DNA from 4 places in the Pseudomonas sp. TE3-3-F2023 genome. Region 1 is predicted to be linked to each of the others. Evidence: riboswitches for the same ligand, from Rfam matches in the RefSeq annotation. Region 1 holds a riboswitch; each other region holds the start of a gene.
What was found. Region 1 has a riboswitch for cobalamin ahead of V3314_RS13220 (ABC transporter substrate-binding protein). Riboswitches for the same ligand answer to the same signal wherever they lie in the genome.
Positions count from the first base shown of each region.

Region 2: it holds a riboswitch for cobalamin, as region 1 does, so the genes downstream of both, cobO (cob(I)yrinic acid a,c-diamide adenosyltransferase) here and V3314_RS13220 (ABC transporter substrate-binding protein) in region 1, are expected to answer to the same signal.
Region 3: it holds a riboswitch for cobalamin, as region 1 does, so the genes downstream of both, V3314_RS15390 (CbtB domain-containing protein) here and V3314_RS13220 (ABC transporter substrate-binding protein) in region 1, are expected to answer to the same signal.
Region 4: it holds a riboswitch for cobalamin, as region 1 does, so the genes downstream of both, cobW (cobalamin biosynthesis protein CobW) here and V3314_RS13220 (ABC transporter substrate-binding protein) in region 1, are expected to answer to the same signal.

Region 1 is NZ_CP145113.1:2,905,197-2,912,912, forward strand. Features, by position in the region: gene V3314_RS13200 (hypothetical protein) at 1-46, opposite strand, end outside; gene V3314_RS13205 (OprD family porin) at 152-1,492, opposite strand; gene V3314_RS13210 (ABC transporter ATP-binding protein) at 1,509-2,297, opposite strand; gene V3314_RS13215 (iron ABC transporter permease) at 2,294-3,310, opposite strand; gene V3314_RS13220 (ABC transporter substrate-binding protein) at 3,310-4,320, opposite strand; cobalamin riboswitch at 4,431-4,629, opposite strand; gene V3314_RS13225 (DUF1624 domain-containing protein) at 4,658-5,824, opposite strand; gene V3314_RS13230 (TonB-dependent receptor) at 6,028-7,716, opposite strand, start outside.
Region 2 is NZ_CP145113.1:2,158,572-2,166,287, reverse strand. Features, by position in the region: gene cobD (threonine-phosphate decarboxylase CobD) at 1-388, opposite strand, end outside; gene cbiB (adenosylcobinamide-phosphate synthase CbiB) at 381-1,289, opposite strand; gene bluB (5,6-dimethylbenzimidazole synthase) at 1,286-1,936, opposite strand; gene V3314_RS09860 (cobyrinate a,c-diamide synthase) at 1,933-3,225, opposite strand; gene cobO (cob(I)yrinic acid a,c-diamide adenosyltransferase) at 3,222-3,833, opposite strand; cobalamin riboswitch at 3,953-4,173, opposite strand; gene V3314_RS09850 (hypothetical protein) at 4,341-4,919, shown strand; gene V3314_RS09845 (hypothetical protein) at 5,112-5,306, opposite strand; gene V3314_RS09840 (sorbosone dehydrogenase family protein) at 6,002-7,348, shown strand; gene V3314_RS09835 (C40 family peptidase) at 7,314-7,716, opposite strand, start outside.
Region 3 is NZ_CP145113.1:3,417,237-3,424,952, reverse strand. Features, by position in the region: gene V3314_RS15405 (alpha/beta hydrolase) at 1-53, opposite strand, end outside; gene V3314_RS15400 (LysE family translocator) at 75-704, opposite strand; gene V3314_RS15395 (GNAT family N-acetyltransferase) at 831-1,310, shown strand; cobalamin riboswitch at 1,368-1,591, shown strand; gene V3314_RS15390 (CbtB domain-containing protein) at 1,684-1,872, shown strand; gene V3314_RS15385 (CbtA family protein) at 1,882-2,568, shown strand; gene V3314_RS15380 (cobalamin biosynthesis protein) at 2,568-2,954, shown strand; gene cobM (precorrin-4 C(11)-methyltransferase) at 2,987-3,739, shown strand; gene V3314_RS15370 (DUF1272 domain-containing protein) at 3,806-4,048, shown strand; gene V3314_RS15365 (response regulator transcription factor) at 4,279-4,893, shown strand; gene V3314_RS15360 (transporter substrate-binding domain-containing protein) at 4,907-7,716, shown strand, end outside.
Region 4 is NZ_CP145113.1:3,293,521-3,301,236, forward strand. Features, by position in the region: gene V3314_RS14875 (branched-chain amino acid aminotransferase) at 1-319, opposite strand, end outside; gene V3314_RS14880 (ATP-binding cassette domain-containing protein) at 456-2,033, opposite strand; gene V3314_RS14885 (hypothetical protein) at 2,359-2,718, opposite strand; cobalamin riboswitch at 2,816-3,029, shown strand; gene cobW (cobalamin biosynthesis protein CobW) at 3,129-4,196, shown strand; gene cobN (cobaltochelatase subunit CobN) at 4,200-7,716, shown strand, end outside.

The DNA.
Region 1 (7,716 bases):
CTGCAGTCAGCAGCAGGGGCAGCAGCAACTTCTGGAAGCGAGGCATGGCGTGGCCTGGTTGGGCAGTGAGTGCTGCCGATTATACGGCAGTTGTGGTTGCCTGATGGATTTTGAGGGCTGCCTTGCAGCCCCATTCAGGCAACGCGGAACATCAGAACCCACCCCCCAACGGCCATTCCACCGCCAACCGTATCTGGTCCCCATCCAGCTCCGCCTGCGCCGTATTGCCCCGATGCACGTTATGCCGCAGCGAAAACGCGGTGCCCTTGGCCTTGCCGCTCTGCACCACATACCGGGCCTCCAGGTCGCGCTCCCAATGCTTGCCCCCCTTGCCATAACCCAGGTAGGCATACCCGCCCGCAGGGTCGACATGGCTGCCGTCGATATCGAACCCGCGCACGTACAACGCCGTCAGGTTCAACCCCGGTACGCCATAGGCGCCCATGTTCAGGTCATAGCGCGCCTGCCACGACTTTTCGTTTGGTGCGTTGAAGTCCGACATCTGCACCGCGTTGGCAATGAAAATTGCCCCTCGCGTCACGTAGTCGAACGGCGTGTTGCCGTCCACCTGCTGCCAGCCCAGGCTGAAACCGTGCGGCCCGTGGTCGTAACGCGAGACCAGGCTCCAGGTGGTGTTGTCGATGTGCCCGGACAGCGCCTTGCCGGTGTCGGTGGTGCGGTACAGGTTGAGGTCGAGGGTGAGGCTGCGGCGCTCATCCAGGGCATGGCTGAGGGTGCTGCCCAGGTAATGCTGGTTCCAGCTGTCCTGGTAGCGTGAGGTGTACAGGCTGCCGCTGAAGACGGCGCCGGGGTTCCACACCACGCCGGCCAGGTCGAAGCTGTTGCCCTGGCGGCCATTGGAGTAGTTCACCACGAAACCCTGATCGTGGCTGGAAGCATTGCGGTCGGCGTTCTCGTTGAAATGCCCTGCCACCAGCCTGAGGTTGTCGAACTCGGTACTGTCAAGGAAGAACCCGGTCGCGGTCTCGGGCAGCAGGCGGCTATCGGACGAGCTGAACACCGGGGTCTTGACCCGTTGCTCACCGTAGGACAGCACGGTATCGGACATGCGCAGTTTCAGTGCCGCGCCGGCACGGCTGTATTCGTTCTTCGGGTGCCCCTCGTTATCCACCCCGAGCAAGCGTGCCTTGCCCACGCGCCCGCCGCCGCTGTCGAGTTGCACGCCCAGGTAGGCGTGGGCGTCGACCCCGACACCGACCAGCCCCTGGGTAAAACCGGACCGGAAGGTGCCCATCAGGCCATAGGCCCATTCCTCGGCCTTGCCGCTACGTTCATTGCGCGGCTTGTAGGCGTTGCGCCCGGCACTGTTGCGCCCGCCGTGTTTGTAATCGCGCTGGTCGAATACGCTGCGGTTGAGCAGGCTCCAGCGGCCATCCTCGACAAAACCGTTGCTTTGCGACTGGGCGGAGTCGGCCAGTGCAGGGGGGGCGAGCAGGGCGCTGGCGAGCAGCAAAGGGACAGAGCGCGACATGGGCAGAACTTCCTGTTCAGGGGGCGCGAAAACGCAGGATGCGCGCGCCGTCGAAAGGGTCGATGAGGTAATGGGCGTGCACGCCGAAGGTGTTCAGCAGGCGCTCGGGTGTAAGCACCTCGAGCGGTTTGCCGAGGGCGACCAGGCGGCCCTTGTCGAGCACCGCGATGCGGTCGCAGGTGAGCGCCTGGTTGAGGTCATGCAGGGCCACCAGGGTGGTCACCGGCAAGGCCTGCACCTGCTGCAACAGGCTCAGCTGGTGCTGGATATCCAGGTGGTTGGTCGGCTCGTCCAGCAGCAGCACCTGCGGCCGCTGTGCCAAAGCACGGGCGATGTGCACGCGCTGGCGTTCGCCACCCGACAGCGACCCCCACAGGCGTGTGCGCAGGTGCAGGGCGTCGAGGTCGGCCAGGGCCTGTTCGACGATCGCGTGGTCCTCCCGGGAGAACGGCGCCAGCGCCGACAGCCAGGGGGTGCGGCCCAGGGCAACGGCATCGAACACGCTGATCGCATCGAGGGTGTCGGCCTGCTGTTCGACCAGCGCCAAGGCCTGGGCGACCCGGCGGCGGGGCAACCGTGCGAGCGGTTCCCCCAGCAGTTGCACGCCGCCGTTGCCTGGCTTGCGCAGCCCGGCCAGCACCTTCAGCAGCGAGGATTTGCCGGAGCCGTTGGGGCCGACGATGCCCAGGGTTTCACCGGCGACAACGCTCAGTTCGATATTGCTGAGCACGGTATTGCCGGCCAGTTGCAGCCCCAGGTTCTGGCAACTCAAGGGGGCCATCCGTACCGCCGTCATGACCGTCATGGGCGCCCCCGGCGGCTGATCAGGATCAACGCGAAGACCGGTGCGCCGAGCAGCGCGGTGACCACGCCAACCGGGATCACCTGGCCAGGGATCAAGGTGCGCGACAGGATGTCGGCGGCAATCAGGAACAGTGCCCCGCCCAGTGCGCTGGCGGGCAGCAGGCGGCTGTGCCCGGGGCCTAGCAGCAGGCGCAGGGCATGGGGGATCACCAGCCCGACAAAACCGATGGCGCCGACGATGGACACCATCACGGCGGTCACCAGCGCCGCGCAGCTGATCAGCAGCAACTGGGTACGCCGCACCGGGATGCCGAGCGACGCCGCCGAGTCGGCACCGAAGGTGAAGGCATCCAAGGCACGGCGATGCCACAGGCACACCAGCAGCCCGAACAGTACAACCGGCACGGCCAGCCACACCGAAGGCCAACGTACGCCACTGAGGTTGCCCAGCAGCCAGAACAGGATGCCGCGTGCCTGCTCGGCGGTGGCCGACATGGTGATGAGGAAGGCGGTAAGGGCGTTGAACAGTTGCGAGCCGGCGATTCCGGCAAGGATCACCTGGGCATTGTTGCTGCTGGGGCCGGCTGCCCGGGCCAGTACCAGTACCAGGGCGAACGCTGCCAGGGCGCCGATGAAGGCGCCGCCAGACATGCTCAGCGCCAGGCTGCCGAAACCCAGCAGGCCCACCAGCACCGCACCGGTCGAGGCGCCGGCAGACAGCCCCAGCAGGTAAGGCTCGGCCAACGGGTTGCGCAACAGTGCCTGGAGGATCACGCCGCAGGTGGCAAGGCCGGCGCCGCAGGCCGCAGCAACCAGGGTGCGGGGCAGGCGGTAGTTCCAGACGATGCCGGCGTCGATCGGGTCGACCGGGTAGCCGGCCTGCCACAGGTGGTTGGCCAGCACCTGGCTGACCACGCCGGGCGACAGGTTGGTTTCGCCGATGGCGGTGCCGGCCAGCAGGGCTGCCAACAGGGCGGCCAAGGCAACGGCGATGCAGGGTAGCAGGCGCATCATCACTGGGCTGCTTTGCCGCTGGCGAAGGCGGCAGCCAGCGTCTGCAGGCCGCTGAACAAGCGAATGCCGGCCTGCATGGCGTCGGCGTCGAGGATGATGATGCGGTCGTGCTTCACCGCGTCCATGTTGCGCGTTACCGGGTCGCTACGCAGGAATGCCAGCTTCTTCTCGTAGTCGTCGGCGGGGTAGCGGCGGCGGTCCATGCGGGCAATGATCAGCCAGGTGGGGTTGGCCTTGGCCAGGGTTTCCCAACCTACGGTCGGCCATTCTTCGCTGGACTCGACCACGTTGCGCACGCCGAGGGTACGCAGCATGAAGTCGGCGACCCCCTGGCGGCCCGCCACGTAGGGGGCGGTGTGCAGGTCGGCGCTGGAGAACCAGAACAGCGCCGAGGTGGCTGCCAGGTCCTTGTCGGCCAGTTGCGCCCTGGCACTGTCCAGGCGGCTTCTGAGCTCGGTATTCAGGGCCGTGCCACGGTCCTGCACGTCGAAGATTGCCGCCAGCTGGCTGACGCTCTTGTAGATGGTGTCGACCTGGAACGCCTGCAGGCGGGTGCCATCGGCGCCCACCAGGTTGTCCTTGCCTTCGCAGTCCGACGGCAGCAGGTAGGTGGGGATGCCCAGTTCATCGAACTGCTCGCGGGTGCCGACCACGCCCTGGGCACCGACCATCCATTCGAACTGCACCGTCACCAGTTGCGGGCGCTTGCCCACTACCGCCTCGAAGCTGGGTTCGTTGTCGGCCAGGCGCGGCACCTTGGCGTTCTGCATCTGGTACTCGGGCAGCACGTTGTTGAACCACAGCGAGGTGGCTGCAAGCTTGTCGCCCAGCCCCAGCGCGTAGAGCATCTCGGTACCGGCCTGGCCAATGGTGACCGTGCGTTGCGGCGCCTGGGCGAAGGTTTGCGGCTTGCCGCAGTTGTCGACCGTCAGCGGGTAATGGGTGGCAGCAGCCTGGGCCAGGCCGGTGAGGCCGAGGCCGGCGAGCAGGGTGGCAAAACGGGGCAGCATGCTGGGCGATCTCCTATCGGACAGTTCGGGTGAGGAACGCACGGACAGGCATCGCCGAGCCCCCGCTGGCGGCAGGGGCAACACTGATGGCCAATCCCGGACACCCCGCCGGTTGGTGAATGTAGGCCGGCAGGTCTCCTGACTGGTGCGTCATGGCCTGGCTCCGGCCTTCCCGGGTTCGTGGCCCAGTGGCATCGATGGAGCAGGCTCGGCACCTACAGTTGCGGGGGCAGTTCCGTTTGGCCCGAATTGGCGGGCCTGGGATTCCCTATTGATTCCGTGGTGGAAACCGGCGGCCGGCATGGTAGACCATCGTGCCGCCGGGTGAAAACGCTTTTCAAAAGTACTTCAGCCAGGTGATGTCGCGCCGCTGCGCCTTCAGGCGGGCGAACCAGCGCACCGGCAGGTACAGCGAAACCGCCAGCAGCGCTGCCCCCAGCCACACCGCAGGGATGCCGTCGAAGCCGAAGTAGTCGCCATGGTTGCGGCCAAACAGCGCCACGCTGGCCAGGTACAGCAGCTTCAGCACATACAGGTGCAGCAGGTAGAAGAACATCGGTGCCGCGCCGAACACCGCCAGGGCACTGATCCACCGGGCCTGGCCGGCGCGTTCGAAGGCGCGCAGCAACAGCAGGCCGCAGCCCAGGGTCAGGGCCAGGAACAGCAGCGACGGCGGGTATTTGGTGATGTTGAAGAAGCTCATCAGGGTTTGCGTGACGGTCGGGTAAGCGCTCCACGGCGCCTCGCCGTAGCCGTTGACCAGGCGCAGCACGACAAAGCCCAGCAGCGCGATCAGCCCGGCCAGCAGCAGGCGATGCTGGCGTTGGCCGGCCTCGCTGGCACGGGCGAACCACGGGCCCAGGCCATAGCCCAGGGCGATGACACCGATCCACGGCAGCACCGGGTAAGAGGTACGCAGACGCAGGCTTTCGGAGTACTCCAGCCAACCCCGGTCATGCAGGATCGCCCAAGGCACATGCAAGGCTGATTCGACGCCAAAGTGCAGGCCATCGAGCAGGTTGTGGCCGGCGATGATGATTGCGCCCAGGGCGATCAGGGCGGCGCGTGGCAACCAGACCAGCAGCGACAGGGCGATCATGCTCACGCCGATGGCCCAGATAACCTGCAGGTAGATGACGCTGGGTGGCAGCTGGAACGTCCAGGCGAAGTTGACCAGGGTGAATTCCAGCACCACCAGGAACAGCCCGCGCTTGAACAGGAACGCCGAGACATCGCCGCGGCCCTGGTGTTTCTCGCCGTACAGCCAGGCTGACAGCCCGGTCAGCATGACGAACACCGGCGCGCACAGGTGGGCCAGGGTGCGGCTGAAGAACAGCGAAGGCTCGGTGGTATCGATGGCCATCGGGTCGCTGACCTGGCGGTGCAGGAAAAAGGTTTCGCGGACGTGGTCCAGGAGCATGAACAGGATCACCAGGCCGCGCAGGGCATCGATGCTCTGCAGGCGCTGGGTGAGCAGGGTGGGGGTGGCACTGGCGCTTGTCATGGGAATTCGCTGATAGGAATGGATGTCAACTGAAACGTTATCTTATAACTAAATGGTGGTGAGTTGGTAACTGTTTTTGTGGGGCCTATACCGGCCCTTTCGCGGGCTTGCCCGCTCCCACAGGAATTTCACCCATTCTGAAACCTTTGCAGTACCTGTGGGAGCGGGCAAGGCCGCGAAGAGGCCGGTGCAGGCAGTTCAGGTCAGAAGCTGTAATCCACCGTCGCAAAGTACGACCGTGGCATCCCCATCAGCCACTGCTGGCCACTGAACGCCGACTGCACATACTCACGGTCGAACAGGTTGTTCAACTGCAACCCCAGCCGCACATCCGGCAACACCTGCCAGCCGATGTCGGCATCGACCACGGTGTAGCCGGGGGCGCTTTGGGTGTTGGCGGTATCGGCATATCGTTCGTCCACATAACGCGCGCCAATGCCGGCCTCCAGCCGCTGGCCGAAGCCTTTGCTCAGCCACAGGTTGGCGGTACGCCGCGGGACATTGGCCGGGTGATTGCCCGCACGGTCCTGCGCCACGGCGCCAACCATTTCGTCGAAGTCGTCGTACCTTGCGCGCACGATCGCCGCGTTGGCCGACACCTGCCACTGGTGCGCCAGCGCCAGTTCCAGGGTTGCCTCCAGGCCGTCGGACGTCTGCTGGCCAGCCTGCTGCTTCTCGTGCGTGATCGGGTCATCCACCAGCAGCTTCTTCTTGACGATGTGGTAGGCCGCCAATGTCCATTCGCCACGCCCCTCCCAGAAGCGCTGCTTCAGCCCCACCTCGGTCTGTCTGGCCTCCGTCAGGTCGTAGTGCATCTGGTTGGCGCTGAGGCTGATGAGGTTGTTGACCCCGTCCTCGCTGGTGGAGTACTGGCCATACAGCGACAGGTCGTCGCTGACCGCAAACACCAGCCCGGCACGCCAGTTGCCCCCTTGCAGGCTGCGGTCGCTGCGGCTGTCGGTGGTCAGTTTCTCCTGGACGATGTGGTTCTGGTCGCGGCGCACGCCGGTGATCAGTGACAGCCGATCGCTCAACTGCAGGCGGTTTTCGGCGAACAGGGCAAAGGTGTGGGTGGTGGACAGGGTTTGCGGGCGCAGCGGCGAGGCGCTGTGAAACCAACCCGGTTGCGGCTGCCACGGGTCGATGTAGTCACTGCCTGCATCGTTGTAGGGTGCGTTGCTGTCGACGTTGAAGCGGACCTTGTTGTACTCGGCGCCGACCACGGTCTTGCTGGCTAGGCCAAACAGCCTGTGGTCGAGGGTGAATGCCTGGCGATCGCCGAACTGTTCCTGGTTGTGCTTGATCTGCAGGTAGCTGCCGCGCAGCAGCTGCTGGCGCCCGGTATCCCAGCTGTAGTCCTCGGCGTTGCGCCAGTGACGGCGGCTCTTGATGTAGTACAGCTGGTTGCTGGCGCTCAGGTGGTCGTTCAAAGCCCAGTCGGTGTTCAGGCGGGTCCATTCATCGACGTAATGCTGCACGTCGTCCTGCACGTTGTAGTTCTTCTTGCGCAGGCTGCTGCGGTAGTGGCCGTCGATCAGCGGGGTGCCGTAGTAGTTGGCAGGCTGCGCATCGCCGCGGTCGTGGGCGAGGGTGAAGCTGAGGTCGTCGCTGGCGTCGAAGCGCAGCGCGGCGCTCAGCGCCAGGCTGCGGGACGGGGTGCGGTCAACCCAACCGTTACCGGTTTGCTGGTTCAGGGCCAGGCGGTAGCTCAGGCGCTCGCCGAGGCTGCCGCCGCTGTCCAGGCCGAGCTGCTGGCGGTCCCACGAACCGTAGCCCAGGCGCAGGTGGTTGCGTACCTCGCCGGCAAACGGCTTTTTCGGGATCACGTTGACCACCGCACCGGTGGCGCCTTCGCCATAAAGCACCGAGGCCGGGCCGCGAATCACATCGAT
Region 2 (7,716 bases), 750 kb from region 1:
GCACCAGTACGTCGAGGCTGTCGAGCGTCGCCTCGACCTGCGCTTCGTCCAGCTCCAGCAACTGATGCCCCGCCCGTTGCCAGGCGTATGGGTGCTCGGCATAGCAAGGTGTCAACACCCCTACCCGGCCGGCTGCGCGCAACAGCGGCAAGGCCTGGATCGCGGCCTGGGAACCGGCCACTGCCAGCAATTGACGTGCGCCGTAATACGCACGCGCGGCGTCCTCCAGGCCGTCCTCGGTCTCCGGCAGGCGCGCCCAGGCCTCCATGGGAATCGGTGGAATCGGGAAAGGCCATGGCGCAATGCCGCTGGACAGGTCGAGCCACTGCTCGCGAGCGATGCCGTATTGCCGTACCGCCCGCAGCAGGCGGCCTCCGTGTTCAAGCATTGATATAGGCCCCCAGGCAGATCACCAGCAGCCACAGCCATACGCCGCGCTGCACCAGGCCCCAACCGCGTTCGATGGCGTCGGCGTCGGCCATTGGCCCGTCACCCAGGCGTGGCCGCTCATGCAGCTCGCCGTGGTACACCGCCGGGCCACCGAGTTCCACACCTAACGCACCAGCACCGGCGGCCATCACCGGCCCGGCATTGGGGCTGTCCCACAGCGGGCCTTGCTTGCGCCAGCAGGCCAGGGCCAGCCGGGTCTTGCCCAGCAGCGCGTAGGTCAACGCAACCAGCCTGGCAGGAATATAGTTGAGCAAATCGTCGACACGCGCTGCGCACCAGCCAAAGCGCTCGAAGCGCTCGTTGCGATAGCCCCACATGGCATCCAGGGTGTTGCTCAGGCGGTACAGCACCACGCCCGGCGCGCCTGCGACCACGAACCAGAACAGCGCGGCGAATACCGCATCGCTGCCATTCTCCAGCACCGATTCGGTGGCCGCCCGGGCCACCGCAGATTCGTCCAGTTCGCGGGTTTCGCGGCTGACCAGGTAGCCCACACGGCGCCGTGCTTCTTGCAGGTCACCCTGGCGCAAGGCACTGGCCACCGGCAACACGTGCTCGCCCAGGCTGCGCAGCCCGACGGCGCAGTACAGCGCCAGCACGTCGACCAACCAGCCGATGTACGGCAGCCAAGAGAGGATCAGCGCCACCAGGGTAAGCGGCACCACGGCCAGGAACCATGCGCTTACCCCGTGGCTGCGCCAGCCGCGCCCTCCGGCATTCAGGCGGCGCTCGAGGTTACCGGCCATGTTGCCGAAGGCCACCAGCGGGTGGCGCCGCTGCGGTTCGCCCAGCAGGGCATCCAGGGCCACCCCAGCCACGGTCAGCAAGGCCACGCTCATTGGAGCTCTCCCCATTGGTTCTCAAAGAGCATTTCACTCAAGGGCCGTTCCTCGGCCCAGTTTTCCAGCACCAGCATCGGTGCCGGGTAGAACTCGGTCACCGGCCCCAGGCACAGCACTGCGACCGGCTTGGCCCCGGCCGGCATGCCCAGCAGCGCCCCCAGCGCCTGCGGGTCGAACAGCGACACCCAGCCCATGCCCAGGCCTTCGCCACGGGCTGCCAGCCACAGGTTCTGGATGGCGCAGGCCAGCGAGGCCAGGTCCATTTCCGGCAGGGTGCGGCGGCCGAAGATATGCGGCTCGCGGTTGTCCATCAGGGCGGCCACCAGCAGCTCGGCGCAGTCGTTGATGCCTTCCACCTTCAGCTTCATGAAGGCGTCGGAACGTTCGCCCAAAGCTTCGGCGGTAAGCACCCGCTCTGCTTCCACCAAGGCCTGGATGCGCGCACGCAGGTCGCGCCGGGTGATGCGGATGAAACGCCAGGGCTGCATCAACCCGACGCTGGGCGCCTGGTGCGCGGCAGCCAACAGGCGGCCCAGCACTTCCGGGGCCACTTCGCCACCGGCGAAATGGCGCATGTCACGGCGTTCGCCGATGGCCCGGTAGATCGCGGCGCGCTCGGCGTCGCTGTAGGCGTGTTCGCTCATGGTCGCAATAGCGCCGCCGCCGCGTCCGGGTTGGAGGGGAAGTAGAAGTGCACGTAGGACGCCGTCAGCCGACCCAGGCGGTAAACCGCTTCGTTGCCACGCCCGCCGTTGGGGCTCAGGCCACGCGCAATCGGCTGCAGTGCGGTATTGGTCAGCGAATGGTGATAGGTGTGCCCGCGCAAGGTGCCTTCCGGCAGCTCCACCGCCTGCAGGGCCAAGGCAGCCAGGCGCTTCTGCATGGTTGCCTCGCCAGGCAGCAGGCCAAGCAGTTCGGCACGCTCGCCGGCCACGTCGGTCAGGGCATCGAGCAGGTACAACATGCCGCCGCACTCGGCCAGCAACGGTTTGCCCTGGGCGTGGTGGGCGCGTATAGCCTCGCTCATCGGCGCATTGGCGGCCAGGGCGTGGTGGTGCAGCTCGGGATAACCGCCCGGCAGATACAGGCTGTCCACTGCCGGCAGTTCGCGGTCGTGCAGCGGCGAGAAGAACTCGAGCTGTGCGCCCAGGTTGCGCAGCAGGTCGAGGTTGGCGCCATAGGTGAAGGCGAAGGCCTCGTCCCGCGCCACGCCAATGCGCACACCGGCCAACGAGGCAGTACTGGCTTGCGGCTCGGGTTCGGCAAAGCTCACTGGCGGCGGCAAGGCAGCATCGCAACTGGCGCCAAGCGCCTCGGCAGCGGCATCCAGGCGCATGTCCAGGTCGTTCAGCTCGCTGGCCTGGACCAGCCCCAGGTGGCGGCTGGGCAGCTCTATACCACGCTCGCGGGACAAGCCGCCGTACCAGCGCAGGCCCTCGGTCAGGCTACCTTCCAGCAGTTGCGCGTGGCGCAGGCTACCCACCCGGTTGGCCAGCACACCGGCAAACGGCAGGTCAGCCTGGTAACGTGCCAGGCCCAGGGCCAGGGCGCCGAATGTCTGGGCCATGGCCGTGCCGTCGATCACCGCCAGCACCGGCACCCCGAAGTGGCGCGCCAGGTCGGCGCTGGACGGCGTGCCGTCGAACAGCCCCATCACCCCTTCGATCAGGATCAGGTCGGCCTCGCCGGCGGCTTCCCACAGCAGGCGGCGGCTTTCCTCGGCGCCGATCATCCACAGGTCGAGCTGGTACACCGGCGCGCCGCTGGCCCGCTCGAGGATCATCGGGTCAAGAAAGTCGGGCCCGCACTTGAACACCCGCACCTTGCGCCCGAGGTTGCGGTGCAGGCGGGCCAGGGCGGCGGTGACGGTGGTCTTGCCCTGGCCAGAGGCCGGTGCCGCGATCAGCACGGCGGGGCAATGGCGCTGGCTCACAGTTCCACGCCCTTCTGTGCACGGATGCCAGCCTGGAACGCGTGCTTGAGCATGCCCATCTCGGTCACGGTGTCGGCCAGTTCGATCATCTCGGGTTTCGCGGCACGGCCAGTGACGATCACATGCTGCATTGGTGGGCGGGCCTGGATGTCCGACAGCACCTGGTCAAGGTCGAGGTAGCCGTGCTTGAGGGCGATGTTCAGTTCATCGAGCACCACGAACTGCACGCTCGGGTCTTGCAGCAACTGGCGCGACACGGCCCAGGCAGCTTCGGCGGCAGCGATGTCGCGCTGGCGGTCCTGGGTTTCCCAGGTAAAGCCCTCGCCCATCACGTGGTAGCGCACCTGCTCGGGGAAGCGGCGGAAGAACAGCTCCTCGCCGGTGCTGTTGCGGCCTTTGATGAACTGCACCACACCGCACTGCATGCCATGGCCCAGGGCGCGTGCGAGCATACCGAAAGCCGAGCTGCTCTTGCCCTTGCCATTGCCGGTCAGCACCAGCAGCAGGCCGCATTCGTTTGGGGAATTGGCGATGCGTTCGTCGATGATCGCCTTCTTGCGCTGCATGCGCGCCAGGTGGCGTTCGTCGCGTTCGGTGGATTCGCTCATCAGGGTTCTCCGCTGGCTGGCACCACGGCAACGCGCAGCGACAGGTAAAAGGCGGGCACACGGAGAACGCGCAGGGGCCGTGGCCGTACGCCACGGTGCACCGCGCATCACCCTCCGTGATGCCGTTGGCAGTATCAGGCCGGTCTCCGGGCTTGTGAGCGGGTCTTGGCCCAAGCCTGCGCGCCTTCCCGGGTGCTGACACCCAGTGGCCCTGCGCGGCCGCGACTCACCTACCGTTGCGGGGGCAGCGCCGGAATCGCGCCATGCTGGCACCCACCGGCTTCCCAGTTTCACCCTGCCCAGTCGGGGCTGGCAGGGCACCTGAAACACGCGCGAAGGTTAGAGGGTTGCACCGGGAGCGTCAATCGAAGCAGGCCGCTTTGCAGTCGAACAGGCACGGCCTGGGTAATGGCCAATTTACCTGGTTGTGCCACACTGGAGGCAGTGATATCACATAGCCATCATTTTCGGCTGAACGCGATTACAACGATAACAGGAGAGCGCAGCATGCGAGGCCAGATCATCAACAACCCGCGCCTGGAGTTTCTCGCCCCGGTGCTGGAGCGCTGGGGCGACTGCATCGACCGCTTCAACCGGTTTGCTGGCGATGCGGAAGCACCTTACTGGCATGGCGCCGCCGCCAATACCGGGCTGCTTGCCGCAGCGGCGTGGCAGGCTGAACTGGCGGCGCTGCAGCAGTTTGCCGGCAAGAAGCAGCGCGACGAAGGCGAACACGAAGGGCGCTGCGACCTGTCGATCAGCAGTGCCGATGAAGCGCTGTACCTCAGTGTCAGCCAGCGCTGGCCAAAAATCGCCCGGCTTGACATGGCCGAAGCCCTGCAGCAGACCGCTGCCCTCGCGCGCCAGGTGGCCTACCCCAGCCAGTTGAAGGCCGGGGCGCTGTTCATCAGCCCGTGGAAGGCTGGCCAGCATGCCAGCCCCGAGGAACTGCAGGACCTGGTCGACGATCTGCAGAAACATACCGCCTGTGCCATCGCCTGGTACTTCCCGTATGCCTATCGCAAGTTGCACAACGAGCTGGGGCAGTATTTCCCGGGGGTGGCGTTGTTGCTCAAGCAGGCTTGAATCAACTCCGGCTCGGGCCGGGCGACGTGGCTTCTGTGGGAGCGGGCGTGCCCGCGAAGAATCCAGCGCGGTGGCTGGCACCGGCTGCGCCGGTGTTCGCGGGCGCGCCCGCTCCCACAGAGCCCCATTTAAGTTTCCTGTCGTAGTGAAGCGAGCCACCGCAGGTGCCCCACGCACAGCCATCATGAGGAGTCAATCCCGATTACTGGTATTACACGGCTGCGGTTTCTGACGATTTTTGCTTTTGCTCTTGCTCTTGCTCTTGCTCTTGCTCTTGCTCTTGCTCTTGCTCTTGCTCTTGATCTTGATCTTGATCTTGATCTTGATCTTGATCTTCGCGACTTCAGGAGGCCGAGCAGAGGTCTTGCGGAGGGAGGTGACGGGCATGGATGCCCGTCAAGCGCTGAGGCCCCATGGATGGGGCCTGCAGCGCGTACTCCCGGGAGCAAGACCGGCGCGAGGGAACCCCGGAGCGCAGCGGAGGGGCCGGATGATGGGAGCGCAGCGTTTTTTGGTTACTTTTTGTCGCGTTTGACAAAAAGTGACTCGCCGTAAGGGCGAAAAGGTGAGTAAGCGTCGCCATCGTAAATGGACTATGCGCGAGATCAAAACCAGCACTTTTCCGCTCTTCGCTCTTCGCTTTCAAGCGTGGGCATCAACAACAGGGTCAACATTCATTTTCGAAGGTGGCGCTTAATCACCTTTCCGCCCTTACGGCGGGTCACTTTTTGTCAAACGCGACAAAAAGTAACCAAAAAACGCTGGCTCCTATCATCCGGCCCCTACGCTGCGCTCCGGGGTCCCCTCGCTACGGGCCTGCTCCCGGGAGTACGCGCTGCAGGCCCCATCCATGGGGCCTCAGCGCTTGACGGGCATCCATGCCCGTCACCTCCCTCCGCAGTCCCTCCGCTCGGCCTCCTGAAGTCGCAATCGGCGGCGCCTGAACTATTGCGCGCTTAAAAGCAAAAGCAAAAGCAACGGCAAGGCAAGGCAAGGCAAGACAAGACAGTTGGATGGTTCCGGGAACCTGGCGAATGTCACCGACCTCTCAATTCATAGGCCCTGTTAGGAGGTCGCCGCCCATGAAACACCTGACGCCTTGGTTATTGGCCGCCAGCCTGACGGCCTGCGGCGAAACCGCCCTGCTGAATGTACTCGACGGCAGTGGTCCAACGCCCCAGTTGCCTGCTCCGGTCAAGACCACCCTCCCCACGGTGAATATCGCCCCAGCAGTGGGCTGGCCCAAGGACGTCAAGCCCGAAGCAGCACCAGGCACTGAGGTGAAAGCGTTCGCCAGCGGGCTCGACCACCCTCGCTGGCTATACCTGCTACCCAACGGCGACGTGCTGGTGGCCGAAACCAATGCCCCGCCCAAGCCCGAAGATGGCAAGGGCCTGCGCGGTTGGGTAATGAAGAAGGTGATGAAGCGGGCAGGTGCAGGCGTGCCCAGCGCCAACCGCATTATCCTGCTGCGTGATGCCGACCACGACGGCGTCGCCGAAATCCGAACGACCTTCATCGAAGAGCTCAACTCACCGTTCGGCATGGCCCTGGTCGGCAAGGACCTCTACGTCGCCAATACCGACAGGTTGCTGCGTTTTCACTATGAGCCCGGTGCCATGCAAATTCGCAATGAAGGCCAACCGGTGGTCGAGTTGCCAGGCGGGCCGCTCAATCACCACTGGACCAAGAACGTGATCGCCAGCCCTGATGGCAGGAAGCTTTTCGTGACAGTAGGCTCCAACAGCAACGTAGGCGAAAACGGTATGGACAAGGAACAGGGACGCGCCGCGATCTGGGAAGTGGACCCCGCCAGCGGCCAGCACCGCCTGTTCGCCACCGGCCTGCGCAACCCTAACGGCCTGGCCTGGGAGCCGCACAGCGGTGCGTTGTGGACGGCAGTCAACGAGCGTGACGAGATCGGCAGCGATCTGGTACCGGATTACATCACTTCCGTCAAGGACGGCGGTTTCTATGGCTGGCCCTACAGCTACTATGGCAGCCACGTGGACGAGCGAGTGCAACCGCCAGCGCCTGAAAAAGTGGCCCAGGCGCTGGTGCCCGACTACGCAGTGGGTCCACACACGGCATCGCTGGGGCTGGCATTCGCCGAACCGAACGGGCTACCACCGCCCTTCGAACAAGGGGCATTCGTGGGCCAGCACGGGTCGTGGAACCGCAAGCCACACAGTGGCTACAAGGTGATTTTCGTGCCGTTCGACCGGTCAGGAAAACCCTCGGGCAAGCCGGTGGACCTGCTTACCGGGTTTCTTGATGAGCATGGCAAGGCCCAAGGGCGCCCGGTCGGCGTAATCACCGACGGGCGTGGCGGCGTGCTGGTGGCCGATGATGTCGGCAATGTGGTCTGGCGAGTGAGCAAAGCCCCGCCTGTCCTCAGGGGTTCTGCGCCAGATGCCCTTGCGGAATGACGCGCTTGGCCTGCAGGTAAGCCTTGGCCCAGTAGCTGTTGGACAGGTAGTCCAGGCGCACCGTGCCACCGCTGGAAGGTGCATGCACGAAGCGCCCCTCCCCCACATATATGCCGGCATGGCTGACCTGCGAGCCGCCATTGGTGGCGAAGAACACCAGGTCGCCGGACTGCAGCGACTTGGCATCCACGGTTGGCGCGCGCATGACGATCATCTCACGCGTAGAACGCGGCAGGCTTATGCCCGCAGCATCACGGTAGACGTACTTGATCAAGCCACTGCAATCGAAACCGGAATCCGGCGTGTTGCCGCCCCAGCGATAAGGCGTACCCACCAGGCCGATAGCACGCATCAGCACGTCATCGGCA
Region 3 (7,716 bases), 510 kb from region 1:
CCACGCAGGGTGAAGCCTTCGGTGCATTCGTGGGACCAGGGGATCAACTGCATCGGTTTGCTGTACTCGCGGGGTCAGGAAAACGCCGATTCTACAAACAGCAGCGGGTACAGTGAAATCACCAGCAACAAGGCCATCAGGACATTGAACAGCATCAGCCAGCGCGGGTTCTGCAACAGGTTGCGCAGGGCACTGCCGAACATCACCCACACCCCGACACTCGGCAGGTTGACCAAGGCAAACAAGGCGGCAATGACAATGACGTTGGTTACATAGCCTTGCGCCGGCGTGTAGGTAGTGATTGCCCCGACAGCCATCACCCAGGCCTTGGGGTTGACCCACTGGAATGCCGCCGCCCCCCAGAAGCCCAGCGGTTTGCGGGCACTGGACGAAGCTGTGCCGACCGGCCCCGAAGTGGCGATCTTCCAGGCCAGGTACAGCAGATAGACGGCACCGGTATAGCGCAAGACCGTGTACAGCGCCGGCCAGGCCTTGAACACCTCGCCCAGGCCCAGGCCAACAGCCAGCACCATTACCATGAAACCGACGCTGATCCCCATCGCGTGGGGAATGGAGCGGCGCACACCGAAGTTGACGCCCGAGGCCAAAAGCATGGTGTTGTTGGGGCCAGGAGTGATGGAGGACACGAAAGCAAACAGCACGAAGGCGGTGAGCAGGTCGGCAGAGGCAAGCATGGCAGGCATTCCACATTCTTTATGGGTGCTGTCACACTAACGGAGTCGCCCTTCTCCGCGACCGATACAGTTCTACTAAATTGTGTAGATACACATCGCTGTACCGCTACCACCAGACCAAGGAAGCCGTCCACCATGAGCCTCACCATCCGCCCTGCCGTTCGCGCCGATGCCGAGCAGATCCTGGCCTTCATCACCGAACTGGCCGAGTACGAACGCGCTCGCCACGAGGTGATCGCGAGCGTTGCCGATATCGAGCACAGCCTTTTTGGCGAGGGCAGCACCGTGCACAGCCTGATTTGCGAGCGCGATGACCAGGCAATCGGCTTTGCCGTGTATTTCTACAGCTACTCGACCTGGCTCGGGCGCAACGGCATCTACCTGGAAGACCTGTACATAACGCCCGAGCAACGCGGCGACGGTGCCGGGCGGCAATTGCTGAGGCACATTGCCCGCGAAGCGGTTGCGAAGAATTGCGGGCGGCTGGAATGGAGCGTGCTGGACTGGAACGAGCCGGCGATCGGCTTCTACCAGAAGCTGGGGGCCGAAGCGCAGGATGAGTGGGTGCGCTACCGGCTGGACGGGGACAAGCTGGCGGCGTTTGCCCGAGGCTGACCGGGAGCGACCGCAAACTCGAACCTGGCAATTGACGGCAGCCCCGCCCCATGGTCTCCTTATGCCTCGCGTTCAGGTGCCCCCATGGGGGTGAAACGGGAAACCGGTGCGTCGCAGGCCCTCCAGCAGGGCCGGACAAGGCCGGTGCTGCCCCCGCAACGGTAAGCGAGCGAAGCGTCTGTACCACTGTGCCCGATCACCCGGCATGGGAAGGTGACGCCTTCCAGGAGCCTGGCTCCTCCTCGCAAGCCCGGAGACCGGCCTGGCGTTCATGAACACCCCGCGGAGGGCGGGCGCTGTTGCATTCCCCTGGGCCGTCATGCTCGGGGCTGCCGCGCTTGCCCATTGCCCACAAAAAGCAGAGGAACGCGTCATGCCCGTCACCAGCGCCAAGCAACACAGCATCACTACCCCCGTCACCCTCAGCCAACGTGTCGTCATCGCCGTCGGCGCCAGCCTGCTGGGCCTGTGCCTGGTGTACTTCGCCGGCTTCTCGCACATCGAGGCCGTGCACAACGCCGCCCATGACACCCGCCACAGCGCCGCCTTCCCCTGCCACTGAGTACGCCCGATGATCACACGCATTGCCCGTACCGCGGGCTTCAGCGGGTTGCTGGCGGCCTTGCTGCTGACCTTGCTGCAAAGCTTCTGGGTCGCCCCGCTTATCCTCGAGGCAGAAACCTACGAATCCTCGGCCCCGGTTGCCCAGCACGAGCATGCCGGCGAAGTGGCCGCCCATGAACACAGCGCCGAAGCCTGGTCGCCTGAAGACGGCTGGCAGCGTGTGCTGTCGACCACTGGCGGCAACCTGGTGGTCGCGGTCGGCTTCGCCCTGATCCTCACCGCCCTGTACAGCCTGCGCGAACCCAAACGTGCCGGCACCGGCGCACTGTGGGGCCTGGCCGGTTTCGCCGTGTTCTGCCTGGCCCCAACCCTGGGCCTGCCGCCGGAGCTGCCGGGTACCGCAGCCGCCGACCTGGGACAGCGCCAGGCCTGGTGGATAGGCACCGCGAGCGCCACCGCGCTGGGCCTCGCCCTGCTGGTGTTCGCCCGCCATTGGTTGCTGAAGGCCTTGGGTGCCGTGCTGCTGGTGACTCCCCACGTGATCGGTGCGCCGCAACCAGAAGTGCACGAGAGCCTGGCCCCCGCCGCATTGGAAACCCAGTTCAAAGTGGCCTCCTGGTTGACCAACGCCGCCTTCTGGCTGGCCCTGGGCCTGCTCAGCGCCTGGCTGTTCCGGCGCTCCAGCCAGGCCTGATGCCTGCGTTTTACGCCGGCTTCGGCTGCCGCCGGGGTTGCCCGGCGGATACACTGGAAACCTTACTACGCCAGGCCTTGACCAACCAGGGCCTGGCGTTGGCCGACCTGCACGGCATCGCCAGCATCAGCCTGAAGGCCGACGAACCCGGCTTGCAGCAACTGGCCGAACGCCTCGGCGTGCCCTTGGTGTTGTACGATAGCGCGCAGTTGCAGCCCTACGAATCCCAGCTAAGCCACCGCTCCGCCGCTGCCCATGCCCACAGCGGCTGCTGGGGCGTGGCAGAGAGTGCGGCCCTGGCCCTGGCCAGCCAGCGGCTTGGCACGGCAAGATTGCTGCTGACTCGCCAGGTGCTGAGCCCGGCCACCCTCGCCCTGGCCTGTTGAGCGTTTCCCCCTCTTTCCTGCAAGGACTTTCCATGACGGTCTACTTCATAGGCGCCGGCCCCGGCGATCCGGAACTGATCACGGTCAAGGGCCAACGGCTGATCCGCCAGTGCCCGGTGATCATCTATGCCGGCTCGCTGGTACCCGCAGCCGTGCTCGAGGGCCACCAGGCCGAGACCGTGATCAACAGTGCCGAACTGCACCTGGAGCAGATCATTGCCGCCATGCGCAATGCCCATGAGCAAGGCCAGGATGTGGCCCGGGTACACAGTGGCGACCCCAGCCTGTACGGCGCCATCGGCGAGCAGATCCGCCACCTGCAGGCGCTGGGCATCGATTACCAGATCATCCCCGGGGTCACCGCCACGGCGGCCAGCGCCGCCCTGCTCGGTTGCGAACTGACCCTGCCCCAGATAGCGCAGACAGTAATCCTCACCCGCTATGGCGACAGTTCGCCGATGCCGCCCGGCGAGCAATTGGGCGACCTGGCGCGCCACGGCAGCACCTTGGCAATTCACCTGGGGGTCAAGCACCTGTCGCGTATCGTCGATGAACTGCTGCCGCACTACGGCGCGCATTGCCCGGTGGCGGTGGTGCACCGCGCCACCTGGCCGGACCAGGACTGGGTGCGCGGCACTCTTGGCGATATCGTCGAACGCGTCGCGGCCAAGGGCTTTCGGCGCACGGCGCTGATCCTGGTGGGCCATGTGCTGGGCGACGCCCCGTTTGCCGATTCTGCCTTGTACCGCGCCGGGCACGCCCACCTGTATCGCACTGGCGACTGAGCATTGCCAGGTTCGCCACGGGCGTAGCAGACTCCGGTTTCCCGCCTGCAAACAGGAGTCATGCCCATGCTGGACCTACGCCCAAACTGCGAGTGCTGCGATACCGACCTGCCCGGTGACAGCCCCGATGCGCTGATCTGCTCCTTCGAATGCACCTTCTGCCGCACCTGCGCCGAAACCCGTTTCCAGGGCCGCTGCCCGAATTGCACCGGCCAGTTGGTGGCACGCCCGACACGGGTCGGCCAGGCGCTGGTCAACAACCCTGCCTCGACCCAGCGTGTCAGCAAAGCACACTCGGTTTGCGCGTGAGCTGTTTCAAAACATTCAGAAAACGGACATCGCCGCTTTGTCAGGGTGATGTCTTTCCCACTTTTTGTAGGACTTTTCAACAACTAGCCCGGGGACTTTCAACACTTCTATACTCGGCATTACCAAATTTCGGGAATGGTCGTATCGTGCAGCGCTTCCGATAACCCCACTTGCAGACGTATTCCTGAGTGATCCAGGAAGCGGACCACATCCTGACAGGAGTTTTCTTCATGACTACCGTGCTCATCGTCGACGACCACCCCATAGTGCGACTGTCCTTGAAAATGTTGCTCGACCGCGAGCGCTTTGAGGTCGTCGGTGAAGTTGGCGATGGCAGTGAAGTCACGCAGGTGGTCCGCAGACTGCGCCCGAACGTGGTCATCCTTGACATCGGGCTTCCGGGCCTGGACGGCATGGAAGTCATCAAGCGCCTCCAAAGCCTGGAACCGGCCCCCAAGATCATGGTACTGACCGGCCAGGCCACCGACCTGTATGTACGGCGCTGCCTGGATGCCGGCATCGGCGCCTTCGTCACCAAGGACGAGGACCACGAGGCCTTGCTGTTTGCGCTGAAGGCCTTGGTCAAGGGCTACTCGACCTTCCCGCAGATGTCGGTCAACAGCAACTCGCTGGAAAGCGAGCCTATGCGCCTGGCGAGCCTGTCCAACCGGGAAATGGAAGTGCTGAGGCGCCTGTCACGCGGCGAGAACAACAAGAATATCGGCACCTGCATGAACCTCAGTGCCAAGACCATCAGCACCTACCGGGGCCGCATCATGGAAAAGCTCAAGACGGAATCGCTGGTTGAGATGGTCGACCTGGCCAAACGCAACAACGTCTACTGAGCGCTCGGTGGCAATGCAGCGCCTGCTGGCAAGCGCCCTTCTGGTCATCGGCCTGGCCAGTTCCGGCGCGCTGCTGGCCAACAGCGAACCCCGCCAGTTACTGGCACGCTCGATCAGCGCCACCGCCCCGCTCGCGCTGTCCAGCGAAGAGCGGCAATGGCTCCAGCAGCGCCAGCACCTGGTGCTGGGCAGCTCACGGCCCGACTACCCACCGCTGGAAATCAATGTCAGCCAGCGCGACTACGAAGGCCTCAGCGCAGACTACGCAGGCATCATCGCTGAACAGCTGGGCATCAACATCGAAGTCCGACGTTTCGACAGCCGCCACGAAGCCATCGCTGCGCTCCGCGACGGCCGTATCGACTTGCTGGGCAGCTCCAACGCCTTCGAGGCAGCGGATGCTCAGCTAAGCCTCAGTGCGAGCTACGCCGAAGACCTGCCGGTCATCGTCACCCGCGAGGGGCACAGCTTGAAGAACACCCCCGACCTCGCCGGCCTGCGCCTGGCCATGGTCGATCATTACCTGCCGGCCAGCAGCGTCCGCAGCCTGTACCCAAAGGCGCAATTGAGCCTGTATCGCTCGACGCTGGCCGGGCTGGCTGCCGTCGAACTGGGCGAGGCCGACGCCTATCTGGGCGATGCCATCAGTACCGACTTCGCGATTGGCAAAAGTTACCAGGGCACACTGAAGATCGACCACTTCTGCCAGGTTGCCCCTGGGGCGTTTGCCTTTGCCCTGGCCAGTGACAACTCGCGCCTGCGTCAGTTGATCGACAAGGCGCTGGCGCGCATCAGCGAAAGCGAACGCCTGAACATCCTGCGCCGCTGGAGCAGTGGCAACACCAGCCTGCTGCTGCAGCGCCACCTCACCGCCCTCACCGCCGAAGAAGAAGCCTGGATCGCCGCCAACCCAAGCGTCAGCGTGCTGGTCAACACCTCGCTGGCACCGCTCACCTTCAACGATACCCAGCACCGCCCCAGCGGCATCACCCTCGACCTGCTCAAGCAGATCTCGCTGCGCACAGGGCTGCATTTCAAGCCGGTCGAAAGCCCGTCGGCGCAGGCAATGGTCGAGCGCCTGGCGCGCGGCGATGCGCAGATGATCGGCGCACTGGGCTATAGCACGGACCGTTCGAAAAAACTGCGCTTTACCCGCCCCTACCTGGTCAGCCCGCGGGTGCTGGTCACCCGTGGCGACAATGCATTACCGGCGCAGGCCATGGTGCTGGATGGCCAGCGCATTGCCCTGGTGCGTGGCTCGCCGCAACGGGCCGTGCTGCAACAACGCTACCCAAAGGCCAGGATGGTCGAAGTGGACAACCCGCTCGGCCTGATGGAAGCCGTGGCCAACGGTGCCGCAGACGTCGCCTTGAGCAGCCATATCAATGCTGCCTACTACATCAGCCATGTTTTCAAGGACCGCCTGCGCATTGCCAGCGTGCTCGACGACGACCCGGCCATCGCCGCATTCGCCGTGGCCGCAGACCAGCCGCAGCTGCAGGCAATCCTCGACAAGGCGCTGCTGAGCATTCCACCCGAAGAACTGGACCAGTTGATCAACCGCTGGCGCATCACCACCATGGTCAGTGACAGCCCTTGGCGCGACTATCGCACCCTGGCCTTGCAGGTACTGGTGCTGTCGGCCTTGCTGCTGGCCGGTGTGGTGTTCTGGAACAGCTATCTGCGCAAGCTGATCAACCAGCGCACCGAGGCCCAGCATGCCCTGCAGGCACAGCTTGCGCTCAGCCGCGGCCTGCTGGAGCAATTGCGCCAGGCCAAGGACGACGCCGAACAGGCCAGCCAGACCAAAAGCACCTTCCTGGCCACCATGAGCCATGAAATCCGTACACCGATGAATGCCGTGATCGGCCTGCTGGAATTGGCCCTGGAAGACAGCCGCGGCGGCCGTTGCGACACCCAGACCTTGCAGACTGCCCACGATTCGGCCATCGGCCTGCTTGAGCTGATCGGCGATATTCTCGACATTTCCCGCATCGAATCCGGGCACATCACCCTGCAGCCGGTGCCCACCAACCTGGTCGAACTGGTACGCGCCACCGTGCGGGTATTCGAAGGCAATGCACGGGCCAAAGGCCTGCACTTGCACAGCGAACTGCCCGCTGCAGCGATCTGGGTTTTGGGGGATCCACTGCGCCTCAAGCAGGTCTTGTCCAACCTGATCAGCAATGCCATCAAGTTCACAGACCGCGGTGAAGTCCAGGCAAGCCTGCTGCTGCCCTCGCACACCGACACTGACAGCCTGGCAGTGGAACTGAACGTGCGAGACACCGGCATCGGCATCAGCCCAGCCGACCAGGCCCGGCTGTTCAACGCCTTCGTCCAGGCCGACGGCCCACGGGCACGCCAGGGCGCCGGCCTGGGGCTGGTCATCAGCCGCACCCTGGCCGAGTTGATGGGCGGTACCTTGAACCTGCAGAGCGTCGAAGGCGTTGGCACCAAGGTGCAGGTCAGCCTGCAGTTGCCCGTCTGCGCAGCACCGGTACAGGTCGAACAGCATGAGCCGGTGCTGGAAAACAGCAGCCCGCTGAACATATTGGTAGTCGACGACTACCCCGCCAACCTGCTGCTGCTGGAGCGGCAACTGCATACCTTGGGGCATCGGGTCACGCTGGCGGAGAACGGGGAAATCGCACTGGCACGCTGGCAGGCCGCGCGCTTCGACCTGGTGATCACCGACTGCAGCATGCCGGTCATGGATGGCCACGAGCTGACCCGCCGCATCCGCAGCTTCGAGGGCGAACGCGGCCTGGCGCCTTGCCGCATTCTCGGTGTCACCGCCAACGCCCAGGCTGAGGAGCGTGC
Region 4 (7,716 bases), 390 kb from region 1:
CTTGCTTGCACGCCTCGATGAACACATCGGTCGGCACCTGCGGCATCAGCAGGCGGGCGCAGCTGCGCTGCATGCGGGCGGCGTTCTGGTCCGGGCGGAACAGGTTGATCGAACCGTCCTTGCAACGGTAGGCCTTGAGGCCTTCGAAGCACTGCTGGCCGTAGTGCAGGGCGGTGGAGCCTTCACTAATGTGCAGTACGTTGTCTTCGGTCAGGGTGCCCTTGTCCCACTCGCCATTGCGCCATACGGACAGGTAGCGTTTGTCGGTCTTGATATAGTCGAAACCGAGCTTGTCCCAATTAATGCTTTCGTTGCTCATGACACCCTCATTGTCTTGCAAGTGCCCGATTGCTCGGGCTGCTGTTATATGCGCACCACGCCACCATAATACATCCGTGGCAGATCGGGAACGGCCAGTCACGAATTGATAGCCTGCAATGCATTTATTGCGGCGTTTACAGGTGCAGGTACTCGTCCAGCGCCAGCTGGTCGAGCAGTACCTGGTCGTGGGACGCCACCACCAGCGCCCCGCGAAACTGCCCGAGCATGTGTTCCAGTGCGGCCAGCGATGGCAGGTCCAGGTGGTTGCCGGGTTCGTCCAGCAATAACAGGTCGAGCGGCCGTTCGCGGTATAGCACGGCGGCCAGTGCCGCCTTCATCCGCTCACCCCCGCTGAGCAGGCTGCTGGGTAGTTCGATGCGGGCCGCATCCAGGCCCAGTTGCGCCAGGCGGCTGCGCAAGTCGCCCTGGGCCAGCGTCGGGTTTGCCTGGCGCAGGTGCTCGAGCACACTGGTATTGCCTGGCAGTGCGCTGCAGTGCTGGTCGAGCAGGGCGGTTTCCCCACTGAGGCGCAGGCTCTCGGTTGGTGCTGGCAACTCACCGTTCATCAGCCTGAGCAGGGTGGACTTGCCACTGCCATTGGCGCCTACCAGGCCCACCCGCTGGCCCAGGCACACGCGCAGGTTCAGTGGTTTGCGCGTCCCGCGTGGCAGGCGCAGCGCCTGCAGGGCCAGCACTTCGCGGCCTGGATGACGCTGCGGCGTGGGTGCATGCAGGGTAATGGCGCTGTCCTGCTCGACTTCGCGGGCGGCGTCACGCACTTTGCCCTGCAGCGCCTGCCGGGCGTCGCGATGGTCGCGGCGCTGTTTGCCCGCAGTGGCCTGACTGCGCTCCTGCTGGCGGTCGACCAGGATCTTGGCCTGGTTGGCGTGCCTGGCATTGCGCCCGGCGCGGGCTTGATGACGTTCCAGGTCTTCGCGCTGACGCTGCAGTTCGCGCGCCTGGCGTTGCTCCTCCTGTTTCAGCCGGGCAAGTTGCTGTTGGGCCTGCGCTGTCTGGCTGGCTTTCTGGGCCGAATAGAAGGTGTAGTTGCCGCCATATGCCCGCAAGCCCAGGCTGGATAATTCGACGATGCGCGTCATGTGCGCGAGCAGGCTGCGATCATGGCTGATCACCAGCAAACCCCGGTCCCAGGCTTCGATCATGCCCAATAGTTGGGCGCGGGCGTCGCTGTCCAGGTGATTGCTCGGTTCGTCGAGTATCAGGTAGTCCGCTTCGCTGAGCCAGGCGCCGACCAGCGCCACGCGCATGGCCTGACCACCGCTCAGGCTGTGGGCGGGCTGGTGCCAGTCGAGTTGGCCCAGGCCGTGGCGTTGCAGGTGCCCCTGCAATTGCTCGCGAATATCCCAACGTTCGCCGACGGCGTCGAAGTCACTGGGTGCGACACTGCCTTGCTCGATGCGCTCCAGCGCAGCGAGCACCGCGCCCACCTGGGCCAGGTCGGCGACCGTGGCGCTGTGCTCGATCACCTGCTGGTCCAGAAGATGGACGCGCCCAAGGCGCCGACACTGGCCGCTGCTTGGTTCGCGCTGGCCGGCAAGTATCTGCCCGAGCAGGCTCTTGCCCACACCGTTGCGCCCGACCAGGCCGGTGCGGCGTTGGTCGAAGGTTTCGCTGAGGTCGGTAAATAACAGCCTGCCGTCAGGCAAGGCCAGGGAGACGCTGTCCAGCGTCAGGATCGACGTGTTCGTCATGCACAACTCCACAAATGCCGCGACATCTCCGGAGCGAACCGGAGGCTGAAGACTGGCCGTCGAAGTGACGGCGGCATCAATGGCGCATTGGACGAATACCTCGTGACAGGGGAATGCGTAGCCTAACGGATAGAGGCATTGTTGTCGCGGGAAAACACATTCCGCGAGTGCGCCACGGACCCTGTGGGTGAGGGTTCACCCGCGAGACAGGCGACGCGGTGGATGGCACGGGCTTCGCCCGTGTTCGCGGCTAAACCCGCTCCCACATGGCCGGCGTCGCCCTTAAGGCGTGCACCGGACCTGCAGGGCCGCGCATGCCCCTGGTTCAGCGCCCCACCAAACGCCTGGTCCAATCGCCCCCGTGGCTCTGCTGGCTCGCCTCTTCACTGTCAAACCGTACATGCCAGGCTGGATGATCCAGCTGAATGCCGGCCTGCTCCAGCGCAAGGCCCGTCAGCGCGAGCATGCGCATTTTGGCGTCGCCCGCCAAGGCGGCGGCCTTTTCGGCCTCTCGCTCGAATACCCAGGTAATACGCAGGCTGGCCGGAAACTCCTCGAGAGCCAGACGATGGGTAAGCCAGCTGAAACCGACGATCTCCGCCTTGGCGGTTTCGCAGGCTTCGGTCAGGCAAGCCACCAGCTCACGCTCCAGGCGTGCCATATCGCGCTTGTTCAGGGGTTTCACCGGGGGCCTCGCTGCTCAAAGCCACCACTCTAACGCAGTTGCGGCACTTGTTGTCGGCCAGCCCGACAGCAATGGTTGACCACCCGCCAGCCACTGCGTAGCCTTGCCACTTCGAGGTTCTTCGGCCAGGCCGAAGCTAAGACGGGAACGCGGTACAAGCCGCGGCTGCCCCCGCAACTGTAAGCACCGACAACGGATCGACACAGCCACTGCGCCCGCGCGCGGGAAGGCGTCATCCCGCCAGCCTGCTGCACCAGCGGGCACATGGAACGGTGCGAGCCAGGAGACCTGCCTCGTCACGTTTTCGACTTTCAACCGGGCGGGGTGATCCGGTGGCGAACAAGCCCGGCCGGCCTGGCCTGCGGCTGTCGTCCTGCATGCCCGCGCCAATCTGCCAAGGGCAATGCGACATGAAAACACTGGCCAAGCTCCCCGTCACCATCGTCACCGGCTTCCTCGGCTCGGGCAAGACCACCTTGCTGCGCCACATGCTCGACAACGCCCAGGGCCGCCGCATTGCGGTGATCGTCAACGAGTTCGGCGAACTGGGCATCGACGGCGAAATCCTCAAGCAGTGCAGCATCGGTTGCACCGAAGAAGAAGCCACCGGTCGCGTCTACGAGCTGGCCAACGGCTGCCTGTGCTGCACCGTGCAGGAAGAGTTCTTCCCGGTGATGCGCGAGCTGGTGGCACGCCGTGGCGACCTGGACCATATCCTCATCGAAACCAGCGGCCTGGCCCTGCCCAAACCGCTGGTGCAAGCCTTCCAGTGGCCGGAAATCCGCAATGCCTGCACCGTCGACGCGGTGATCACGGTAGTCGACAGCCCGGCCGTGGCCGCCGGCACCTTCGCCGCCTACCCGGACCAAGTCGATGCCCAGCGCAAGCTCGACCCCAACCTGGACCACGAGTCGCCGCTGCACGAACTGTTCGCCGACCAGCTGGCCAGCGCCGACCTGGTGGTGCTGAACAAGGCCGACCTGATCGACGCCGAAGGCCTGGCCAAGGTCCGCGCCGAGGTGGCCGAAGAACTGCCGCTGGCGGTCAAGGTGATCGAAGCCAGCAGCGGCAAGCTGCCGCTGGAAGTGCTGCTGGGCGTGGGTGCCGAGTCCGAGGCGCACATCGATGGCCGCCGTACCCATCACGACTCGCACCATGACGGCGATGACCATGACGATCATGACCACGATGCCTTCGACTCCATCTCCATCGACCTGCCAGAAGCCGACGAAAGCCTGCTGCTCGACGCCCTGACCCAGTTGGTGGTGGAATTCGGCATCCTGCGCGCCAAAGGCTTCGCTGCCATCCCGGGCAAGCCGATGCGCTTGCTGGTACAGGGCGTGGGCACCCGTTTCGACAAGCACTTCGACCGCGCCTGGCGCGCCGACGAACCGCGCATCACCCGCCTGGTGCTGATCGGCCAGGACCTCGACGCCGCCCAGCTGGAAGCGCGCCTGCGCCAGGCACTGGGCGCCTGACCCATGCACCTGCTGCGGACCCAGCCCGGCGGCTTCGTGCCGGATGACAGCATTGCCGACCTCGGCCAGACGCCCGCCGAGCTGGTGATTCTCTGCAGCGGCGATTCCCATCTGGCATTGCTCGCCGATACCGCCGAGCAATTGCCCCAGGATTACCCCAGCCTGCGCCTGGCCAACCCGATGCAGGTACAGAACCATGCCTCGGTCGACCTTTACGTCGACCAGGTACTTCGCCATGCCAAGGTCATCCTGGTGTCGCTGCACGGTGGCGTCGGCTACTGGCGCTATGGCGTCGAGCAGCTGGTCGAGCTGGCCGGCCGAGGCGTGCAACTGATCCTGGTGCCGGGCGACGACCGCCCGGACCCGGAACTGACCAGCCTGGGCAGTGTCAGCGGCGAGCAGGCCGAACGCCTCTGGCACTACTTGCGCCAGGGCGGCAAGGCCAACGCCATCAACCTGTTCAACTGCCTGGCCAGCCAGTGGCTGGGCCGCGACTATGCCTGGGACGAACCACAGCCTTTGCCGCGCACTGCCGTGTATCACCCGGCCAAGGGCAGCGCCACGCTGGAGGACTGGTACCCGCAGTGGCTCCCCGAACAGCCAGTGGCGCCGCTGCTGTTCTACCGCTCGCACCTGCAGGCGGCCAACACCGCGTTCATCGATGTGTTCTGCCAGCGCCTGCAGGCCGCCGGGCTCAACCCGTTGCCGATCGCCGTGGCCAGCCTAAAGGAAAGCGCCTGCCTGGAGCAGGTCGAAGCCTGGCTGGACGAGGTGGGGGCCGAAGTGCTGGTCAACACCACCGGCTTTGCCCTGTCCAGCCCCGAACGCCCCAACCTGCGCCCGTTCCGTCGCGACATCCCGGTGCTGCAGGCCATCTGCGCGCAAGACAACCAGCCCGGCTGGGAAGCCAGCGAACAGGGCCTGGGGGCGCGTGACCTGGCCATGCACATTGCCTTGCCCGAACTGGACGGGCGCATCATCACCCGCCCGGTCAGTTTCAAGGACATGGCCTGGCGCAGCGAGCGCAGCCAGTCCGACGTGGTCTGCTACCGCGCCCACCCCGAGCGCATGGACTTTGTCGCCGAACTGGCCCGCCGCTGGGTCGAGCTGGCGCGCCTGCCGAATGCGCAAAAGCGCGTGGCCCTGGTGCTGGCCAACTACCCGACCCGGGATGGCCGCATTGGCAACGGCGTTGGCCTGGACACGCCAGCGGCGGCGCTGAACATTCTCAAGGCCCTGCAGGCCGAAGGCTATCCGCTGGCCGACTTGCCGGGCAGTGGCACGCAACTGATCCACCAGTTGCTCGGCGGCGTGACCAACGACCTCGACCATCTGGACCTGCGCCCCTGTGCGCAGAGCCTGAGCCTGGCCGACTACCAGGCCGCCTTCGAGCGCCTGCCAGAGGCCAACCGCCAGGCTGTGCTGGAGCGTTGGGGGCCGCCGCAGCAAGACCCGATGTACCGCAGTGGCCGGCTGATGGTGGCCGGCCTGCGCTTTGGCTTGACCTTCGTCGGCATTCAGCCGGCGCGGGGTTACCAGGTGGACCCCAGCGCGGTGTACCACGATCCGGACCTGGTGCCGCCGCACGGCTACCTGGCGTTTCACTTCTGGCTGCGCCATGCCTTTGCCGCCGACGCGGTGATCCATGTCGGCAAGCACGGCAACCTCGAATGGCTGCCCGGCAAGGGCGTCGGGTTGTCGGCACAGTGCTGGCCGGACGCCTTGCTCGGCCCGCTGCCGAACATCTACCCGTTCATCGTCAACGACCCGGGCGAGGGTGCCCAGGCCAAGCGCCGCACCCAGGCGGTGATCATCGACCACCTGATGCCGCCGCTGACCCGTGCCGAAACCTATGGCCCGTTGCGCCACCTGGAGCAATTGGCCGACGAGTTCTACGAGGCCCAGCTGCTCGACCCGCGGCGCGCCCGCGAGTTGCAGCGCGACATTCTCGAACTGGTCAAGGCCAACCACATCGACCGCGAACTGCAACTGGAAGGCCAACTGGACGATGCCGCGGTGTGGCTGCCGCGCCTGGACACCTACCTGTGCGACCTGAAGGAATCGCAGATTCGCGATGGCCTGCATGTGTTCGGCCAGTCCCCGGAAGGCCGGCTGCGCCTGGATACCTTGCTGGCGCTGTTGCGGGTCGAGCGTGGCGACGGTCGCGGCGGCAATGCCAGCCTGCTGCGGGTTCTGGCCAAGGCGCTGGTGCCGGGTTTCGACCCGCTCGATTGCGAACTCGGCCAGCCGTGGCAGGGCGCACGCCCCGAGCAGTTGCAGGCCATGAGCAGCGAGCCCTGGCGCACCTGTGGCGATACCCGCGAACGCCTCGAACTGCTGGCGCTGCAGGTAATCGACCAGGCGCTGGGCGGCACCGCACAGTTGCCTGCCCAGAGCGAATGGCAGCCGGTGCACGATGTGGTGCAGGCGCTGCGCGAAGCGGTGGCACCCAGCCTGGACGCCTGCGGCAGCGCCGAAATGAATGGCCTGCTATCGGCGCTGGCCGGGCGTTTCGTGCCCGCCGGGCCCAGTGGCGCGCCCAGCCGTGGGCGCCTGGACGTGCTGCCTACCGGTCGCAACTTCTATACCGTGGATGTGCGCAACCTGCCTACCACCACCGCCTGGCGCCTGGGCTTCGCCTCGGCCAACCTGGTCCTCGAACGCCACCTGCAGGACCACGGCGATCACCTGCGCCAACTCGGCCTTTCGGTGTGGGGCACGGCAACCATGCGTACCGGCGGCGATGACATCGCACAGGCCATGGCGCTGATGGGTGTGCGACCGGTATGGGCCACCGGCAGCCAGCGGGTCGACGATTTCGAGATCCTGCCGCTCAGCCTGCTCGACCGCCCGCGGGTTGACGTGACCTTGCGCGTTTCCGGCTTTTTCCGTGATGCCTTCGGCAACCTCATCCGCCTGTTCGATGCTGCAGTGCGGGCGGTGGCCGCGCTGGATGAACCGGAAGATCTCAACCCCCTGGCCGCCCGCGTGCGTAGCGAGCGCGCCGCGCTGCAGGCGCAGGGCGTGGACGCCGAGCAGGCCGCGCGCCAGGCTGGCTGGCGGGTGTTCGGTGCCAAGCCCGGGGCCTACGGCGCCGGGGTGCAGAACGCCATCGATGGGCGCCTGTGGCACAGCCGCGACGACCTGGCCGAGGTCTACCTCAACCACGGCGGCTATGCCTACGGCGCCAGTGACGACGGTACCCCGGCCCGCGCCCAGTTCGCCCAGCGCCTGGCCAAGGTGCAGGCGGTGCTGCAGAACCAGGACAATCACGAACACGACCTGCTCGATTCCAACGACTACTACCAGTTCCAGGGTGGCATGCTGGCGGCGTCGGAAACCTTGTCCGGTGCGGCAGTGGCCAGTTACCACGGCGACCACAGCCAGGCCGACCGGCCGCGCATCCGTACCCTCAAGGAAGAGCTGAACCGGGTCATCCGCGCCCGGGCGCTGAACCCGAAGTGGATCGACGGGGTCAAGCGCCATGGCTACAAAGGCGCCTTCGAGATGGCGGCGACGG